Regions from separate parts of the Phreatobacter aquiterrae genome, predicted to be linked through region 3. Evidence: predicted binding sites of a transcription regulator. Region 3 holds the regulator's gene; each other region holds the start of a gene.

Region 1 (5,621 bases), on a different contig from region 3:
CCTCGAAATGGCCGGAGGGATCGGAGAAGGTGACGATGCCCATCTTGTTGCCGGTCTTGGTCCGGCGCTCCTGGCGCGCCGTGACGACGCCGGCGAGGCGACCGGCGCTGGCGCCCTGCCGGACGCTGCGCGCGAACTGCACGAAGGGCTCGATCCTGAGGCGCTTCAGCGCCGGCTGGTAGTCGTCCAGAGGATGGCCGGAGAGGAAGAAGCCGATGGCCTTGTATTCCTCGTCGAGCTTCTGCGCCGGCAGCCAGGGCTCGACCTTCGGCACCCGGATGAGCGGCGCGCCGGAGCCGCCGAACAGTTCGTCCTGCCCGAGCGCCCTGCCCTCGGCCTGGCGCTGCGCCTCGGCCAGCACCTGGTCGATGGCGGCCGAGGCCGCCGCCCGGTTCGGCTCGAGATCGTCGAAGGCGCCGGCGGAGGCGAGATTCTCCAGCGTCTTGCGGTTGAGCATGCGCGGATTGATGCGCTGGGCGAAATCACCGAGGTCGCGGAACGGCCTGTCGCCACGCGCCTCCACGACGGCCTCCACCGCCTGCGCGCCGACGCCCTTCACCGCCGCCAGCGCATAGAGGATGCGCCCCTCTGCGACGTCGAAATGCACGCCGGAACGGTTGATGCTCGGCGCATCGACGGGAATGCCGAGGCGCACCGCCTCGCGGCGGAACTCGGACAGCTTGTCGGTGTTGGACAGGTCCAGCGTCATGGAGGCCGCCATGAACTCGACGGGGAAATTCGCCTTCAGATAGGCCGTATGATAGGAGACCAGCGCATAGGCGGCGGCGTGGCTCTTGTTGAAGCCGTAGTCGGCGAACTTGGCGAGCAGGTCGAAGATCTCGTCGGCCTTGCTCTGGGTGATGCCGTTCTTGAGACAGCCGGAGACGAAGCGCTCGCGCTGCTTGTCCATCTCCGCCTTGATCTTCTTGCCCATGGCGCGGCGCAAAAGGTCCGCCTCGCCCAGCGAATAGCCCGACAGGATCTGCGCGGCCTGCATCACCTGTTCCTGATAGACGATGATGCCGTGAGTCTCGGACAGCACCTGCTCCAGCAGCGGATGGGGATATTCGGCCTTCTCCAGCCCGTGCTTGCGGGCGCAATAGACCGGGATATTGGCCATGGGCCCGGGCCGGTAGAGCGCGACGAGGGCGATGATGTCCTCGAAGCGGCTCGCCTTCATCTCGACCAGTGCCTTGCGCATGCCGGCGCTTTCCACCTGGAACACCCCGACCGTCTCGCCGCGGGCCAGCATGTCGTAGGTCTTCGCGTCATCCAGCGGGATCGCCGCGAGGTCGATGGCGATGCCGCGCCGGCGGATCAGATCCACCGCCTTCTGAAGCACGGTCAGCGTCTTCAGGCCGAGGAAGTCGAACTTCACGAGGCCCGCCTGCTCGACCCACTTCATGTTGAACTGGGTGACCGGCATGTCGGTCTTCGGATCGCGATAAAGCGGCACCAGTTCGACCAGCGGCCGGTCGCCGATGACGAGGCCGGCGGCGTGGGTGGAGGCGTGACGGTTGAGGCCCTCCAGCTTCACGGAAATGTCGAAAAGGCGGGCGACGACCGGGTCCTCCTCGCGCGCCGCCTGCAGCTTCGGCTCGCCCTCGATCGCCTTGTCGAGGCTGATCGGCGCCGCCGGGTTCTGCGGCACCAGCTTGCACAGCTTGTCGACCTGGCCGTAGGGCAGCTCCAGCACGCGGCCGACGTCGCGCAGCACGCCGCGCGCCTGCAGCGTGCCGAAGGTGATGATCTGCGCCACCTGGGCGCGGCCGTAGCGCTCCTGCACGTAGCGGATCACCTCATCGCGGCGATCCTGGCAGAAGTCGATGTCGAAGTCCGGCATCGACACGCGCTCGGGGTTGAGGAAGCGCTCGAACAGCAGCGCGAACCGCAGCGGGTCGAGGTCAGTGACGGTCAGCGCATAGGCAACCAGCGAGCCGGCGCCCGAGCCGCGGCCGGGTCCGACCGGGATGTTCTGCGCCTTGGCCCACTTGATGAAGTCGGAGACGATGAGGAAATAGCCGGGGAACTTCATGCCGGCGATGATCGACAGCTCGAAGTCGAGGCGGTCGCGATAGTCCTTCTCGGTCAGGCCCGGCGCCGGACCATGGGCGGCAAGACGCCGGTCGAGCCCCTCGCGCGCCTGCCGGGCGAGTTCGGCGGCCTCGTCCAGCACCTCGCCGCCCGCCTCGGCGGTGAAGCTCGGCAGGATCGGCTTGCGGGTGCGCGGGCGGTAGTGGCAGCGGCGGGCGATCTCCACCGTCGAGGCCACCACCTCCGGCAGGTCGGCGAAGAGGGCGATCATCTCGGCCTGCGTCTTGAACCGGTGCTCCGGCGTCAGCTGCCGCCGCTCCGGATCGGCGAGCACCCGCCCTTCGGCGATGGAGATCAGCGCGTCGTGGCTCTCGTAGTCGCCGAGCGAGGCGAAAAAGCACTGGTTGGTGGCGACCAGCGGCAGGCCCCGCGCATAGGCTTCCTGAATGAGGTCCGGCTCGACCGCGCGCTCCGCGTCGAGACCGTGCCGCTGCAGTTCGACATAGAGTCGGTCGCCGAACAGGGCGGCGAGCCGGGACAGCCGCGCCCGCGCCAGATCCGCCTGATTGTCGTGGAAGGCCTGGTCGACGGGACCGCCGGGACCGCCGGTCAGCGTGATCAAGCCGGCCGCATGCGCCTCGACCACCGCAAAGGGCACGCTGGCGTCGGCCGTGTCGGGGCTCTCCATGAAGGCCCGCGAGGAGAGCGCCATCAGGTTGCGATAGCCCTCCTCTGTCGCCGCCAGCAGCGCGATGCGCGGCTTGCCGGCGACGGGGTTGGGGCGCCGGGGGTCCACGGCCCGATCGCCGAAATCCACCCCGAGGGTGAGCCCGACGATGGGCTGGATGCCTTCCTTGCTCAACTTGTCGGAGAATTCGAGGGCGCCGAAGAGATTGTTGGTATCGGTCACCGCCACGGCCGGCATCCGGTCGTGGCCGGCGAGCTTGGCGAGCTTGCCGATCGTCAGCGCCCCTTCCAGCAGCGAGAAGGAGGAATGGACCCTGAGGTGCACGAACGCCTGACCCGCCACCGTCTCTCCCTTCATCGACAAGGCCGCTCGCCGCGAGTCGGGCCGGATCGACCTTGAGCCCTGCCCCGCTACTGCTGCAAGGGCCGCGCCGCGGCCCTCACCGTTCTCCACACCCTGGCTCTTACCCCTGAAGCGCCTGCGCCCACACGGTGAGCATGCCGGTGAACAGGCCGAGGGCGACAAGGGCGGCTGCGTCTTCGATGAAACTGCGGATCATGGTGTCCTCCCGTTTTCGAGCGTGGAGGCACTATGTTCCTTTTTTGTTCTCATTGCAAGAGACGAGAACGCAACGCGAACACTTGCCGTTACCGAAGTGTAAAGATTGTCACAGCTCGACCACCAGCCCGTCGCGGATGGTCACCCGCCGGTCCATCCGGGCGGCGAGGTCCATGTTGTGGGTCGCGACGACCGCGGCGAGGCGCGAGGCGCTCACCAATTGGCCCAGGGCGGAAAACACGTGACTGGCCGTCTTCGGATCGAGATTGCCGGTCGGCTCGTCGGCGAGCAGGATGCGCGGTGCGTTGGCCACGGCCCGCGCGATCGCCACCCGCTGCTGCTCGCCGCCCGAGAGTTCGGCCGGCCGGTGCGTCTGCCGCTCTCCCAGACCAAGATAGGTCAGGAGCTCGCTCGCCCGGTTCTTCGCCTCCTTGTAGGAGAGGCCCCGGATCATCTGCGGCAGGATGACGTTCTCCAGAGCCGAGAACTCCGGCAGCAGGTGATGGAACTGGTAGACGAAGCCGATCTCCAGGCGGCGGATCCGCGTCCGCTCCTTGTCCGACAGCGACGAGGTCGCCTGCCCGTTGATAAAGACCTCACCCCCGTCGGGAGCCTCCAGCAGTCCGGCCAGATGCAGCAGCGTCGATTTGCCGGTGCCCGACGGTGCGATCAGCGCCACGGTCTCGCCGGGCCAGATGGCGAAATCGGCGCCCTTCAGGATTTCCAGCGGCGCGCCCGCCTCGCTGTAGCGGCGCTCGACCTTCTGCAGCCAGAGGACCGGCGCCTCTTCCCTCACGGTCTCACTCATAGCGCAGCGCCTCGACCGGATCGAGCTTGGCGGCCCGCCAGGACGGGTAGAGCGTGGCGAGCAGCGACAGGACCAGCGCCATGACCAGCACGGTCAGCGTCTCGCCGGTCGACATGTCGGCCGGGATCTGGGTCAGGAAGCGCACGGTCGGGTCCCACAGCGTCGTGCCGGTCGCCCAGGAGACGAACTCCTGGATCTTCTCGATATTGAGGCAGACGACGACGCCGAGGACGAAGCCGGCGAGCGTGCCGACAACGCCGATGGACGCGCCGGTGATCAGGAAGATGCGCATCACCGCGCCGCGCGTCGCCCCCATGGTCCTCAGGATCGCGATGTCCCTCCCCTTGTCCTTCACCAGCATGATGAGGCCGGAGATGATGTTGAGCGCCGCGACGAAGACGATCAGCGTCAGGATCATGAACATGACGTTGCGCTCGACCTGCAGCGCCGAGAAGAAGGTGGCGTTGCGCTGTCGCCAGTCGACGATGAACACCGGCCGCTCGACCGTTTCCGAGACAACGCGCCGGTAATGGTCGATGCGGTCGGCGTTGTCGGTATAGACCTCGATGGAGGAGGCATCGCCCTCGCGGTTGAAGAAGCCCTGGGCCTCCCGGAACGGCATGAAGACGAAGGCCGAATCGTATTCGGTCATGCCGACCTCGAAGATCGCCACGATCGGATAGGCCTTGATCCGCGGCGTCGTGCCCAGCGCCGTCACGTTGCCGCGCGGCGTCAGCAGCGTCAGCATGTCGCCGAGCCTGAGGGAGAGCTGATTGGCGAGCCTCTGGCCCACCATCACGCCCTCGGTGGTGTCGAAATCGTCGAGCCCGCCCTGCTTGATGTTGGCCGAGATCAGCGGCAGGCGCTTGAGATCGGCGGCGAACATGCCGCGCACGATGGTGCCGCCGGCGTTGAACGGCGAGGAGGCCAGCGCCTGGCCCTCGATCACCGGGGCGGCGAGCCTGATGCCCGGCACCCGCATCAGTCGCTGGGCGGCCTCGGCATAGTCGGTCAGCGGCGTGTCGATCGGCTGCAGCACCATGTGGCCCTGCACGCCGAGGATCTTGCCGAGCAGCTCCTTCCGGAAGCCGTTCATCACGGCCATGACGATGATGAGCGTGGCGACGCCCAGCATGATGCCGACGAAGGAGAACCCGGCGATGACCGAGATGAATCCCTCCTTGCGCCGCGCCCGGAGGTAGCGCAGCGAGAGCATCCATTCGAAAGCTGAAAAGGGACGTGTTCCGGTGGCTTCTGACATCGGCCGATCATGTGTGGCGAACCGCAGGGCGCGGACCGTCATGCACAAACTATCTGATTCAGGCCTTCTCGCGACGGGGGCGCGGCAGAATTTCCGGGACGGCCGGCTTCAGGCCGCGTTGACGCGGCGAAACCTGTTGAAAAAGGCGAAGGGCGCGCCCGACAGCAGCACGTCGAGATAGCGCAACGACTGGAAATGGCCGTTCAGCGAGACGCGCGGCAGGGCCGTCAGATGGTCCCGGTGTTCGGGAAAGAGCACGCCGGGACGCGTCG
Region 2 (5,621 bases), on a different contig from region 3:
CTTTTCGGCGACCATGGCCTCCGTGGTGATCAGCAGGCCGGCAACGGAAGCCGCATCCTGGATCGCCGTGCGCACGACCTTGGTCGGGTCGATGATGCCGAGCTTGAACATGTCGCCATAGGCGTCGCCCTGGGCATCGTAGCCATAGGCGTAGTCACCCTTGTCGGTGACCTTGCCGACAACGATCGAGCCCTCGACGCCGGCGTTCTCGGCGATCTGGCGGATCGGAGCCTCCAGCGCCTTGCGGACGATGTCCACGCCGGTGCGCTGGTCGTCATTGGCGCCCTTCAGCCCCTCCAGCACCTTGGCGGCCCGGAGAAGCGCGACGCCGCCGCCGGGCAGGATGCCTTCCAGCACCGCCGCGCGGGTGGCGTTGAGGGCGTCGTCAACGCGGTCCTTCTTCTCCTTCACCTCGACTTCCGTTGCGCCTCCGACGCGAATGACCGCCACGCCGCCGGCGAGCTTGGCGAGGCGCTCCTGCAGCTTCTCACGGTCGTAGTCGGAGGTGGTCTCCTCGATCTGCGCTCTGATCTGCGCCACGCGGGCCTCGATGTCCTTCTTCGAGCCGGCGCCGTCGACGATGGTGGTGGCCTCCTTCTCGATACGGATCTTCTTCGCCCGGCCGAGCATGTTGAGCGTGACGTTCTCCAGCTTGATGCCGAGGTCTTCCGAGATCGCCGTGCCGCCGGTGAGGATGGCGATGTCCTCGAGCATGGCCTTGCGCCGGTCGCCGAAGCCCGGCGCCTTCACAGCCGCGATCTTCAGGCCGCCGCGCAGCTTGTTGACGACCAGGGTGGCAAGCGCCTCGCCCTCGACATCCTCCGCGACAATCAGCAGCGGCTTGCCGGTCTGCACCACGGCTTCCAGCACCGGCAGCATGGCCTGCAGGCCGGTCAGCTTCTTCTCGTGGATGAGGACGTAGGGGTCCTCCAGCTCGGCCACCATCTTGTCGGCGTTGGTGATGAAGTAGGGCGACAGGTAGCCGCGGTCGAACTGCATGCCCTCGACCACGTCGAGCTCGGTCTCGAGGCTCTTGGCCTCCTCGACCGTGATGACGCCCTCGTTGCCGACCTTCTGCATCGCCTCGGCGATCATCCGGCCGATGGAGGCATCGCCATTGGCGGAAATCGTGCCGACCTGGGCGACCTCGTCGGACTTCGTGACCTTGCGGGAGTTCTTCTCAAGCTCCTTGGTGACCGTATCAACGGCCAGATCGATGCCGCGCTTCAGGTCCATCGGGTTCATGCCGGCGGCCACCGACTTGGCGCCCTCGCGGACGATGGCCTGGGCGAGCACGGTCGCTGTGGTCGTGCCGTCACCGGCGGCATCGTTCTGCTTGGACGCCACCTCGCGGACCATCTGGGCGCCCATGTTCTCGAACTTGTCGGAGAGCTCGATCTCCTTGGCGACGGTGACGCCGTCCTTGGTGATGCGCGGGGCACCGAAGCTCTTCTCGATCACGACGTTGCGGCCCTTCGGGCCCAGCGTCACCTTCACGGCATTGGCCAGTATGTCGACGCCGCGGATCATCTTCTCGCGCGCGTCCTGCGAAAACTTCACGTCTTTCGCAGCCATGGTTCCTCACTCCTTGGATTGAGATGTTGAGGGATGTTGGACGTCGGAAAGGCCCCGCTCAGGCGGCCTTCTTCAGGCTCGCCGAGGTCTCGACGATGCCCATGATGTCGCTCTCCTTCATGATCAGGTAGTCGACACCGTCGATCTTCACCTCGGTGCCCGACCACTTGCCGAAGAGCACGGTGTCGCCGGCCCTCACGTCCAGCGGGACGAGCTCGCCGCGCTCGTTGCGCCCGCCCGGACCGACGGCGATCACCTCGCCTTCCTGCGGCTTCTCCTTGGCGGTATCGGGGATGATGATGCCTCCCCGGGTCTTCTCCTCGGCGTCAATGCGCCTGACGACGACACGGTCATGCAGTGGCCGAAACTTCATGAGTTCCTCCAGATATGGATCATCGCGATTGATGTGGCCGGGACCCGCTGCGAGGGCCGTGGCGAGCGCATCGCCGGGCGCCTACGGCGTCCCGTCCGGGCGATGAGTTAGGAAGCCTTTTTTGGGCTCGCAAGACCCTGTCAGCACTTTTTTCTATCGAGTGCTAACAAGCTGATTTCAATAATGAAATGGAACTTTTGGCTTGCATCGACGCTGATGTTGCGCTGCGATTGCTTGTGTCATCCGGCAAAGGAGGTTCACGCATGGCATCGGCAGATTTCGCCCGCCAGATGGAGGGCTACGGGCTGACCACGGCAGGCATTCTCTACCGTCTGCCCGACCACCCCGCCATCCTCCAGGAATATGTCTGGCAGGCCTATGATCTCGCCCCCCGCTTTCCCGAGTTGAAGCGCTTCCTCGCCTTCTGGCAGGCAAAGCTGGAGGGCAAGCTTTACCGGGTCACGGTGGCGCACAAGGACCTGATCGGGCCGACCGAGATGCGGGCGGTGGGGGCCGAGTTCCGCCTGCACTGAAGCGCGAGAACATCTGCCGTCTGCGTCTTGCCTGCGTCGGCCGACGGAAGCCCGCGAATATGCGGGCGGCGCGCGATATCGCGCAGCCGACAGGATTCCGGGCCGGAATCCTGCCGTTTCCCTGGCCTCTGCCCATGGGTTCGCCGCACGGTTGAGTCGGGGCGCCTTGACTCGCGTGGCTGCTCATCCTTTGATAAGAACATAACAGGAACATACATGACCATGCGACGCGACACTCTCGCGGCGCTGAAGGGGACCCTTGCGCGTATGGAGCGGGGGGTCATGCCCTCGGCGCTGCCGCATTTTTCCCTCGGCCTGCCGGAGTTGGATGGCGCGCTCGGCGGCGGGCTCAGCCGCGCCAGCCTGCATGAGATCTTTGCCGCGAGCCCCGCCCATGGCCCTGCCGCCACCGGCTTCGCCCTGGCGCTCGCCATTTGCGCCACTCCGTCGGCGCCGGTGGTGTGGGTGCGCCAGCGGATGTTCGATCAGGAGTTCGGGCGGCCCTATGGCCATGGCATCGCCGCCCTCGGGCTCGATCCTGGCCGTCTGGTGCTGGTGCGGGCGCGCACTGCGGAGGACGTGCTGAAGGCAGCCCACGAGGCGGCCCAGTGCGCGACCGTCGGCACCGTCCTCGCCGAGATCTGGGGGGCGCCGAAGGTCCTCGACCTGACCGCAAGCCGGCGCCTGTCGCTCGCGGCGGCGGCCAGCGGCGTCACCGTGCTCGTGACACGGGCCGATGCGGTGCCGGCCGCCTCCGCCGCCACCTCGCGCTGGCAGGTCCGCGCCGCCCTTTCGCAGGACAAGCAAGCCGGCCTGCCCGGACTTCCCGCCTTTTCCGTCACCCTGCTGCGCCACAGGGCCGGCATTCCTCCCCGCGACTGGCCCATGGAGTGGGATCGTGAACACCGTCGCTTCCGCGAACGGACGGCGCTACCTGGCCGTCTGGATGCCCTTCCTGCCGACCGAGCGGTTGCGCCGGCTACAGAAGCCCTCCCATGGCCCGTCCAGCCGCCCCTGCCCTTCCGGCGTGCCGGATGACGTCCCGCTCGTGCTCACGGAGAAGGTGGCGGGCGCCCTGCGCATCGCAGCGGTCGACGCACGCGCCCGTAGCCTCGGCCTCCACCCCGGCCAGAAGCTCGCCGATGCCCGCGCCTGCGTACCGGACATCACGGCTCTGGAGCACGATGCCGCGGCAGACCGGCGGTTTCTCGAACGGCTGGCGGACGCGGCCGACCGCTACACGCCGCTCGTCGCCCTGGAGCCCCCCGAGGGGTTCATCCTCGACATTACCGGCTGCGCCCATCTCTTCGGCGGCGAGGCCCTGCTGCGCGAGGATCTCCTGCGCCGCCTCGCCAGCGCCGGCCTGACGGCGCGGGCGACCATCGCCGGAACGCCCGAGGCGGCCTCCGCCCTCGCCCGCCACGGCGCCCGCGCCATCGTCCCGCCGGGCGGCGAGGCGCAGGCCGTCGCGCCCCTGCCCGTCGCGGCGCTCGGCGGCGATCCGGCCATCGTGCTGGCGCTCACCCGCGCCGGGCTGAAAACCATCGGCGACCTTGCCGCCCGGCCGAGCGAGATTCTGGTGGCCCGCTTCGGCGCGGCCCTGGCGACGCGGCTGCGTCGTCTCACCGGCTGGGAGGACGCCCGCCTGACGCCCCGCCGGGCGGTGGCGGCCTGCATGGTCGAGCGCCGCTTTGCCGAACCGGTGGCGCGGCGTGAGGATCTCCTCGCCGCGCTCGGCCTCATCCTCGGCAAGGCGGTCGCGACGCTGGAGGAGCGCGGCGAGGGCGGGCGGCTGTTCGAGGCGAGTGTCTTCCGCACCGATGGCGTCGTCCGGCGCATTGCGGTGGAGACCGGCGAGCCGTCGCGCGACCATGCCGCCCTCATGCGGCTCTTCGCCGAAAAGATGCACCTCCTCGACGACCCCTCCGATCCCGGTTTCGGCTTCGATCTGATCCGCCTGTCGCTGCTGCGCACGGAAGTCCTCGCCCCTCGCCAGGCCCGCCTCGACGGGCGCGGCGAGGCCGACACGGGAACGGTGGCGCTCATCGACCATCTCGTTGCCCGCTTCGGCCGCGACAGCGTGCTGCGCATCATCGACCGGCGCTCCCACATCCCCGAACGCGCCGAGACGGTGCTGCCCGCCATCGCCGTCGGCACCGGGCCGGCCTGGCCAGCCGTGCGCGCCACGCGGCCGCTTTCCCGGCCGCTGCAGCTCTTCGACCCCCCACAGCCGATCGAGACCCTCGCCGAGGTGCCGGACGGGCCGCCGGCCACCTTCCACTGGCGTCGCACCACCCACCAGATCGCCCGCGCCGAAGGGCCCGAGCGCATTGCCGCCGAATGGTGGCGCGACGGGGAAGGTGCGCTCACCCGTGACTATTACTGTCTCGAGGATCGCGACGGCCGGCGGTTCTGGGTGTTCCGCCAGGGCCTCTACGGCACCGAGACGGCGGCTCCCCGCTGGTTCGTCCATGGCCTCTTTGCGTGAGGCGCCCATGGCCTATGCCGAGCTTGCCACCCACACCAATTTCTCCTTCCTGCGCGGCGCGTCCCATGCCCGCGACCTGGTGCTGACCGCGCTGCTGCTCGGCCACACCGGCATCGGCATCGCCGACCGCAACACGGTGGCTGGCGTGGTGCGCGCCTATGCCGTGCTCAAGGAGATCAGAACGGAGGGCCTCATACCGCCGGACAAGGTGCGCGAGGGATCATCGCCCGGCGAGTTCGTCTGGATCGAGAACCCGCAGGCCGAGGCCTTCGGCTTCACCCATGCACAGTTCAAGGCGGCCGCGGAGCGCTTCCAGCTGGCGGTCGGCACCCGCTTCGTCTTTTCCGACGGCGCTCCCGACATCGTCGCCTACCCGGCGAACCGGCGCGGCTGGGCGCGGCTCTGCCGCCTGCTCACCACCGGCAACCTGCGTGGCGGCAAGGGCGAATGCCTTCTCACCCTCGACGATCTCCTCGCCGATACGCGCGACCTCCTGCTGATCGCCATGCCGGACAGCAACATCGAGGCGCTGGCCTCCACGCTGGGCAGACTCGCGGAGGTGGCCGGCGGCTCGGTCTGGCTGGGCGCGACCATGGGCCGGCAGGGCGACGACCGGCGCCGGCTCGCCGCCCTGAAGCGCATCAGCGGGGCG
Region 3 (5,621 bases):
AACATGGTCGACGTCTCGGCCAAAGCCGCCACCGACCGGACCGCTGTGGCGGCCGGCTGCGTCGTGATGAAACCGGAAACACTGGCGCTGGTGCGCGCCGGAGACGCCAAGAAGGGCGACGTCCTCGGTACCGCACGGCTCGCCGGAATCATGGCGGCGAAGCGTACGCATGACCTCATCCCGCTCTGCCACCCCCTGCTGCTCACCAAGGTGGCGGTCGATGTGGTTCCGGACGAGGCGTTGCCGGGTGTCCGGGTCACCGCCACGGTCAAGGTCTCCGGCCAGACTGGTGTCGAGATGGAGGCCCTCACCGCCGTCTCTGTCGCCTGCCTGACGGTCTACGACATGGTGAAGGCCGTCGACCGCGGCATGAGGATCGAGGGGATCCACGTCGTCGAGAAGAGCGGCGGCGCCTCCGGCACCTACCGGGCCGCCTGAGCCATGGCCGGACTGCTTCCCGTCGCGGAGGCGCTGGCGCGGGTCCTGAAGGACGCGGCCCCCCTGCCCGAGGAATGGATTCCGGTCGCCGAATGCGATGGTCGCGTGCTGACCCGCGATCTCGTCGCAGCCCGCAGCCAGCCGCCGGAGGACGTCTCGTCGATGGACGGATACGCGGTGCGCGCGGCGGACCTTCCCGGACGTCTCACGGTCATCGGCGAGGCCGCGGCCGGCCATGCGTTCGCAGGAACCGTTGAGGCCGGAACGGCTGTGCGCATTTTCACCGGCGCACCGGTACCGGGCGGCGCCGACATGGTGGTGATGCAGGAGGACGCCGAACGCGATGGCGAAACCGTCGCCATCCCGGTCGCCGGAAATGCCGGGCGTTTCATCCGTCGCCGGGGTCTCGATTTCGCCGCCGGCGAAACCGGCCTGACGGCGGGAACGCCGATGAACCCGCGCCGGCTGGCGCTTGCCGCGGCGATGAACCACGCGATGGTGCCTGTCCACCGGAAGCCGCGCGTCGCCATCCTGTCGACGGGTGACGAACTGGTCGAGCCTGGAACGGCTCCCGCGCCCGGGCAGATCGTGTCGTCCAATGCGCTGGCGCTTGCTGCGATCGTCCACCGGGCCGGCGGCCTGCCGACGCATCTCGGCATAGCGCCGGACCGGCTCGACGCAACGCTCGACCGCGTCCGCCAGGCGCGTCTTACCGGCCATGACGTCCTCGTCACCTCGGGCGGCGCTTCCGTCGGTGAATACGACCTGATGCGGGAAGTGATTGCCGCCGAGGGGGCCGCACTCGGCTTCTGGAAGATCGCCATGCGCCCCGGAAAACCCCTGCTGATGGCCGATCTCGGCCCGATGAGGCTGCTCGGCCTGCCCGGCAATCCGGTCGCCTCCTTCGTCTGCGCCATGCTCTTTCTCCTGCCGCTGCTGCGCCGGCTCGGGGGGCAGCCTGACGACACCGCAGCCGGCGAGGAGGCGATCCTCGGCGCCGATGTCCCGGCCAACGACCTGCGCGCCGACCATCTGCGCGCCCGCCTGACCCATGACCAGGGGCGGCTCATCGCCACGCCCTCCGCGATCCAGGATTCATCCATGATCCGTGTGCTGGCCGAATCCGATGCGCTGATCCTGCGCGCACCGCATGCGCCAGCGGCACAGGCGGGCGACAAGTGCCGCATCCTGCGGCTCGATCGCTGATTGGCGCTTTACGAAATCTCAAGAGTTGCGGAACACATAAAGAACAGATAGTGATTGTTCATGATCTGTTCGGTCGAGTCGGACCGGTTACAATCGAGGACGGAAACCGATGCTGACGCGCAAGCAACACGAACTCCTTCGCTTCATCCAGGAGCGCCTTCAGGAGAGTGGTGTGCCGCCGTCCTTCGACGAGATGAAGGAAGCGCTGGACCTGCGATCGAAGTCCGGCATCCATCGGCTGATCACCGCGCTTGAGGAGCGCGGTTTCATTCGCCGGCTACCAAACAGGGCGCGCGCCCTTGAGGTGATCCGGCAGCCGGAGCAGTCGGCTGGCCCGGCGCGTGGCAAGTTCTCGCCCAGCGTCATCGAAGGGTCGCTCGGCCGGGCACGGCCATCGTCCTCCGACGACGAGACCGTGATGCCGGTCGCCGTGCCGCTGATGGGACGGATCGCGGCCGGCGTGCCGCGTGAGGCCATCGAGTCACGCATGTCGACTGTATCGATCCCTCCGGAGATGCTCACGCGCGGCGAGCACTATGCCCTTGAAGTCAGGGGTGATTCGATGATCGAGGCGGGCATTCTCGAAGGTGATCTGGCGCTGATCCGGAAGGGCGACAGCGCTGAGACCGGGGACATCGTCGTGGCACTCATCGATGACGAGGAAGCGACCCTGAAACGCCTGCGCCGGCGCGGCACGTCGATCGCGCTCGAGGCCGCCAACCCGGCTTACGAGACCCGCGTTCTCGGTCCGGACCGCGTGCGTATCCAGGGCAAGCTGGTGGGATTGATTCGGCGTTACTGAGCCGGCTCTATATCGGCCTCGTGCGGGGGCGCGGTATCAGGCTCGGCGTCGTTTGTGTCCGACTGCGGGGTCTGGCGCGCGGTGTCCGGCATCCGCAGCAGCGCAGGGGCGGCTGCGACGGCGGGCCGCGGTCTGAACCAGGGCCGCATGACCCCTTCCGGCCGCGCGGCCTCGATCCGCCAGCGATCGCCATCGCGATAGAGGCGGACAGCGCCCGTCCAGGCCAGGGCTTTGAGATCCACGACCATGGCCGCGCATGTCGGCGGCGCCGGATAGCGCGTCACGACAATGCGGGCCTCGCGGCAATCGTCCGCCACCGCATCGGAATGGCGTGGCACGGCGATCCGGCCTCCGCCCGGCAGGCTCATGGCACATCCGAGCGAATCGCAGGTAACACCCGCCGTGACGGTGTCGTCCGCCGCGTTGCGTGCGTCACCTTCCGCATGCAGCCAGCGCTGCACCGCGAAGCGGTTTCCGCGCGGCGAGACGACGCGCAGCGTCCCGTCCTGACCCCGCGCGGCGACCGTCGATCCTTCCCCGTCGATGATGATTGCGGCGCGATCACCCCCGGGCGCCAGGGCAAGACCGAGCACCACGAGCGGCACGCCCGTCCACCGCAGTGGCGTCGACAGGGCGGCGACGAGGATCATTCCGAAGGACAGGACGAGAAGGCCCGCAGGCCGCGCGGACGGGACGATGATCCGGCCACCCGGCCATGACGCTACCCATTCGGCGACGCGCACGAAAAGGTCGATGCCGAGGCCGGCCAGCGCCCAGACAGGTTTGTCCCAGCCGAACGGCCACAGCAGCAGCGCCAGGATCTCCAGCGGCATGACGATGAACTCGACGATGGGTGCGCCGAGCAGATTGCCTGCGACGCCGTAGAGATGGACCGTGTTAAAGTGGAAGGCGGCATAGGGCGTGGTGGCGAGGGATGCGACAAACGAGCTTGCGGCGAGCCCGATCACGCCGTTGGTCACCAGAAGAAGAGTGCGGCCGAGTCCCCCGGGGTCTGACGCCTGCCGTTCGGCCCAGGGGCGCAGGGTGACGTATCCAGAGACCAGCGCCAGCGTCGCCGCGAACGACATCTGGAAGCTCGGTCCCAGAAGGCTCTCCGGCGCGATGGCCAGCACGGCGAGAGCGGCGATTGCCAGCGTGCGCAACGTCAGCGCCCCTCTGTCCAGGGCGACACCGATCAGGACGACGGCGATCATGATCCACGATCGCTGCGTCGCGACCTCGGCTCCGGAGATCACGAGATAGCCGGTCGACACCACCAGTGCTACCACAGCAGCCCACGCCTTCACGTGGCGCTTCAGCGCGAGGGAGGGCACCAGCGTCAGGCCGCCGCGCACGACCGCGAAGACGAGGGCGGCGACCAGCGCCATATGAAAGCCGGAGATCGACAGGATGTGGTAGAGGCCCGCGACGCGCATGGCCTCGTTGAGGCCCTCGGGTATGCCGTCGCGCTTGCCGCTGACCAGGGCGTCGGCGATGGCGCCGGACGGTCCCGGAATGGCCGCCCGGATGCGCTCGCTGATCCTGGTGCGGATATGATCGAGCCCGGCGCGCAACCGGACCCCGATCGGTGGATCGCCAGCCTGCCCCTCCCCCACCCTGCCGATCACGAAGCCGCTGGCGCCGACACCGGTGAAGAAGGCGTCGCGGCCGAAATCGTAGAGCCCCGGCGCGACCGGGTCGGCTGGCGGGCGCAATCTCGCGGCGAGGCTCACGGGCCGCCCGACGACGGCACCCGTCGCGGCGCGGCTCGTGACACGGATGCGGAACGGCGCATCCCCTGAGAAGGGCGAGATCGATCGCACGCGAAGGGTCAGCCGTTCGCCGCTCTCGCGCCGCTCCACCGCTTCCACCCAAGCCTGCACCTGCACCACGCCACTGTCGGCGCCGAGCAGCGGCTGGGTCATCAGCCAGGTCTTCAGCGATCCCGCCGCAAACCCGGCCAATACGGCGGCGAATCCGGTGGTAAGCAGCCTGGCGACGGGCCGCTGTCTGGCGCGCCAGGCGATCAGGACGAGTGCGGCAAGGAGAGGCACGGGCGCCCATGGCAAGGGTTCGTCCGGGGCGGCAAAGTAGAGCAGGACGCCGACACCGAACGCCACTGGCAGGAACAGGAAGGCGCGACCGCGATCGAGCTCGAGCGCGGTCCAGGAGACAAAGCGCTCCCACCAGACACCGAAGGCGAGTTGGAGCGATCCGGTCGCGACCGGCCGCGCCCGCGCGGCCGTCGCCGCTGCGATGGCCTTGACCCGCGCCTTCATCCCGCTGCCCTCACGGGGCCGCTCCCCAAGTCGCGCGCAACATGCTACAGGCACGCGCTTTCCGGGGCCGAGACTATCGCGGCCCGGCTTCCCCTGTCGTCTTCGGAAGAATCATGACCGTCGTCACCCGCTTCGCGCCCTCCCCGACGGGGTTCCTGCATATCGGCGGCGCCCGTACGGCGCTGTTCAACTGGCTCTATGTGCGCAAGACCGGCGGCAAGATGCTGCTGCGCATCGAGGACACCGACCGCCAGCGCTCCACCACCGAGGCGATCGACGCCATTCTCGACGGTCTTTCCTGGCTCGGTCTCGCATGGGACGACCAGACGATCTATCAGTTCGCCCGCGCCGACCGGCACGCCGAGGTGGCCCGCCAGCTCCTGGCGCAGGGGCGCGCCTATCATTGCTATGCGACGCCCGAGGAACTGGATGAGATGCGGGCGCTCGCCATGAAGGAGGGCCGCCCGCCGCGCTATGACGGCCGCTGGCGCGATCGCGATCCGTCAGAGGCTCCGGCGGACGTCAAGCCGGTCATCCGCCTCAAGGCACAGCAGGACGGCGAGACGGTGGTGGACGACCTCGTCCAGGGCCGCGTCGTCATCCCCAACAAGGACCTCGACGATCTGGTGCTTCTGCGCTCGGACGGCACGCCAACCTACATGCATGCGGTCGTCGTCGACGACCACGACATGGGCATCACCCATATCATCCGTGGCGTCGACCACCTCACCAATGCGGCACGGCAGACCCAGATCTACCAGGCGCTCGGCTGGACGGTGCCGGCCATGGCCCACATCCCGCTCATCCACGGCCCCGATGGCGCCAAGCTCTCCAAGCGTCATGGCGCTCTGGGAGTCGAGCAGTATCGCGCCCTCGGTTACCTGCCGGAGGCTCTG

Evidence for each region. The regulator LexA, encoded in region 3, represses DNA repair genes until DNA is damaged. The targets are predictions, from matches to a motif close to TGTTCNNNNTGTGTTCNG.
Region 1: dnaE (DNA polymerase III subunit alpha) is a predicted target of LexA. The motif match lies at 3,315-3,332, and genes of this name have one in related genera.
Region 2: ACJ4V0_RS13925 (ImuA family protein) is a predicted target of LexA. The motif match lies at 2,677-2,694, and genes of this name have one in related genera.

What each region holds. Positions count from the first base shown of each region.
Region 1 is NZ_JBJPHW010000012.1:67,163-72,783, forward strand. It holds gene dnaE (DNA polymerase III subunit alpha) at 1-3,079, opposite strand, end outside; gene ACJ4V0_RS17505 (ABC transporter ATP-binding protein) at 3,390-4,088, opposite strand; gene ACJ4V0_RS17510 (lipoprotein-releasing ABC transporter permease subunit) at 4,081-5,349, opposite strand; gene ACJ4V0_RS17515 (polysaccharide deacetylase family protein) at 5,458-5,621, opposite strand, start outside.
Region 2 is NZ_JBJPHW010000008.1:158,740-164,360, reverse strand. It holds gene groL (chaperonin GroEL) at 1-1,575, opposite strand, end outside; gene groES (co-chaperone GroES) at 1,634-1,948, opposite strand; gene ACJ4V0_RS13930 (usg protein) at 2,212-2,481, shown strand; gene ACJ4V0_RS13925 (ImuA family protein) at 2,698-3,519, shown strand; gene ACJ4V0_RS13920 (Y-family DNA polymerase) at 3,428-4,969, shown strand; gene ACJ4V0_RS13915 (error-prone DNA polymerase) at 4,977-5,621, shown strand, end outside.
Region 3 is NZ_JBJPHW010000013.1:86,752-92,372, reverse strand. It holds gene moaC (cyclic pyranopterin monophosphate synthase MoaC) at 1-438, shown strand, start outside; gene ACJ4V0_RS18300 (molybdopterin molybdotransferase MoeA) at 442-1,644, shown strand; gene lexA (transcriptional repressor LexA) at 1,754-2,446, shown strand; gene ACJ4V0_RS18290 (ComEC/Rec2 family competence protein) at 2,440-4,725, opposite strand; gene gltX (glutamate--tRNA ligase) at 4,839-5,621, shown strand, end outside.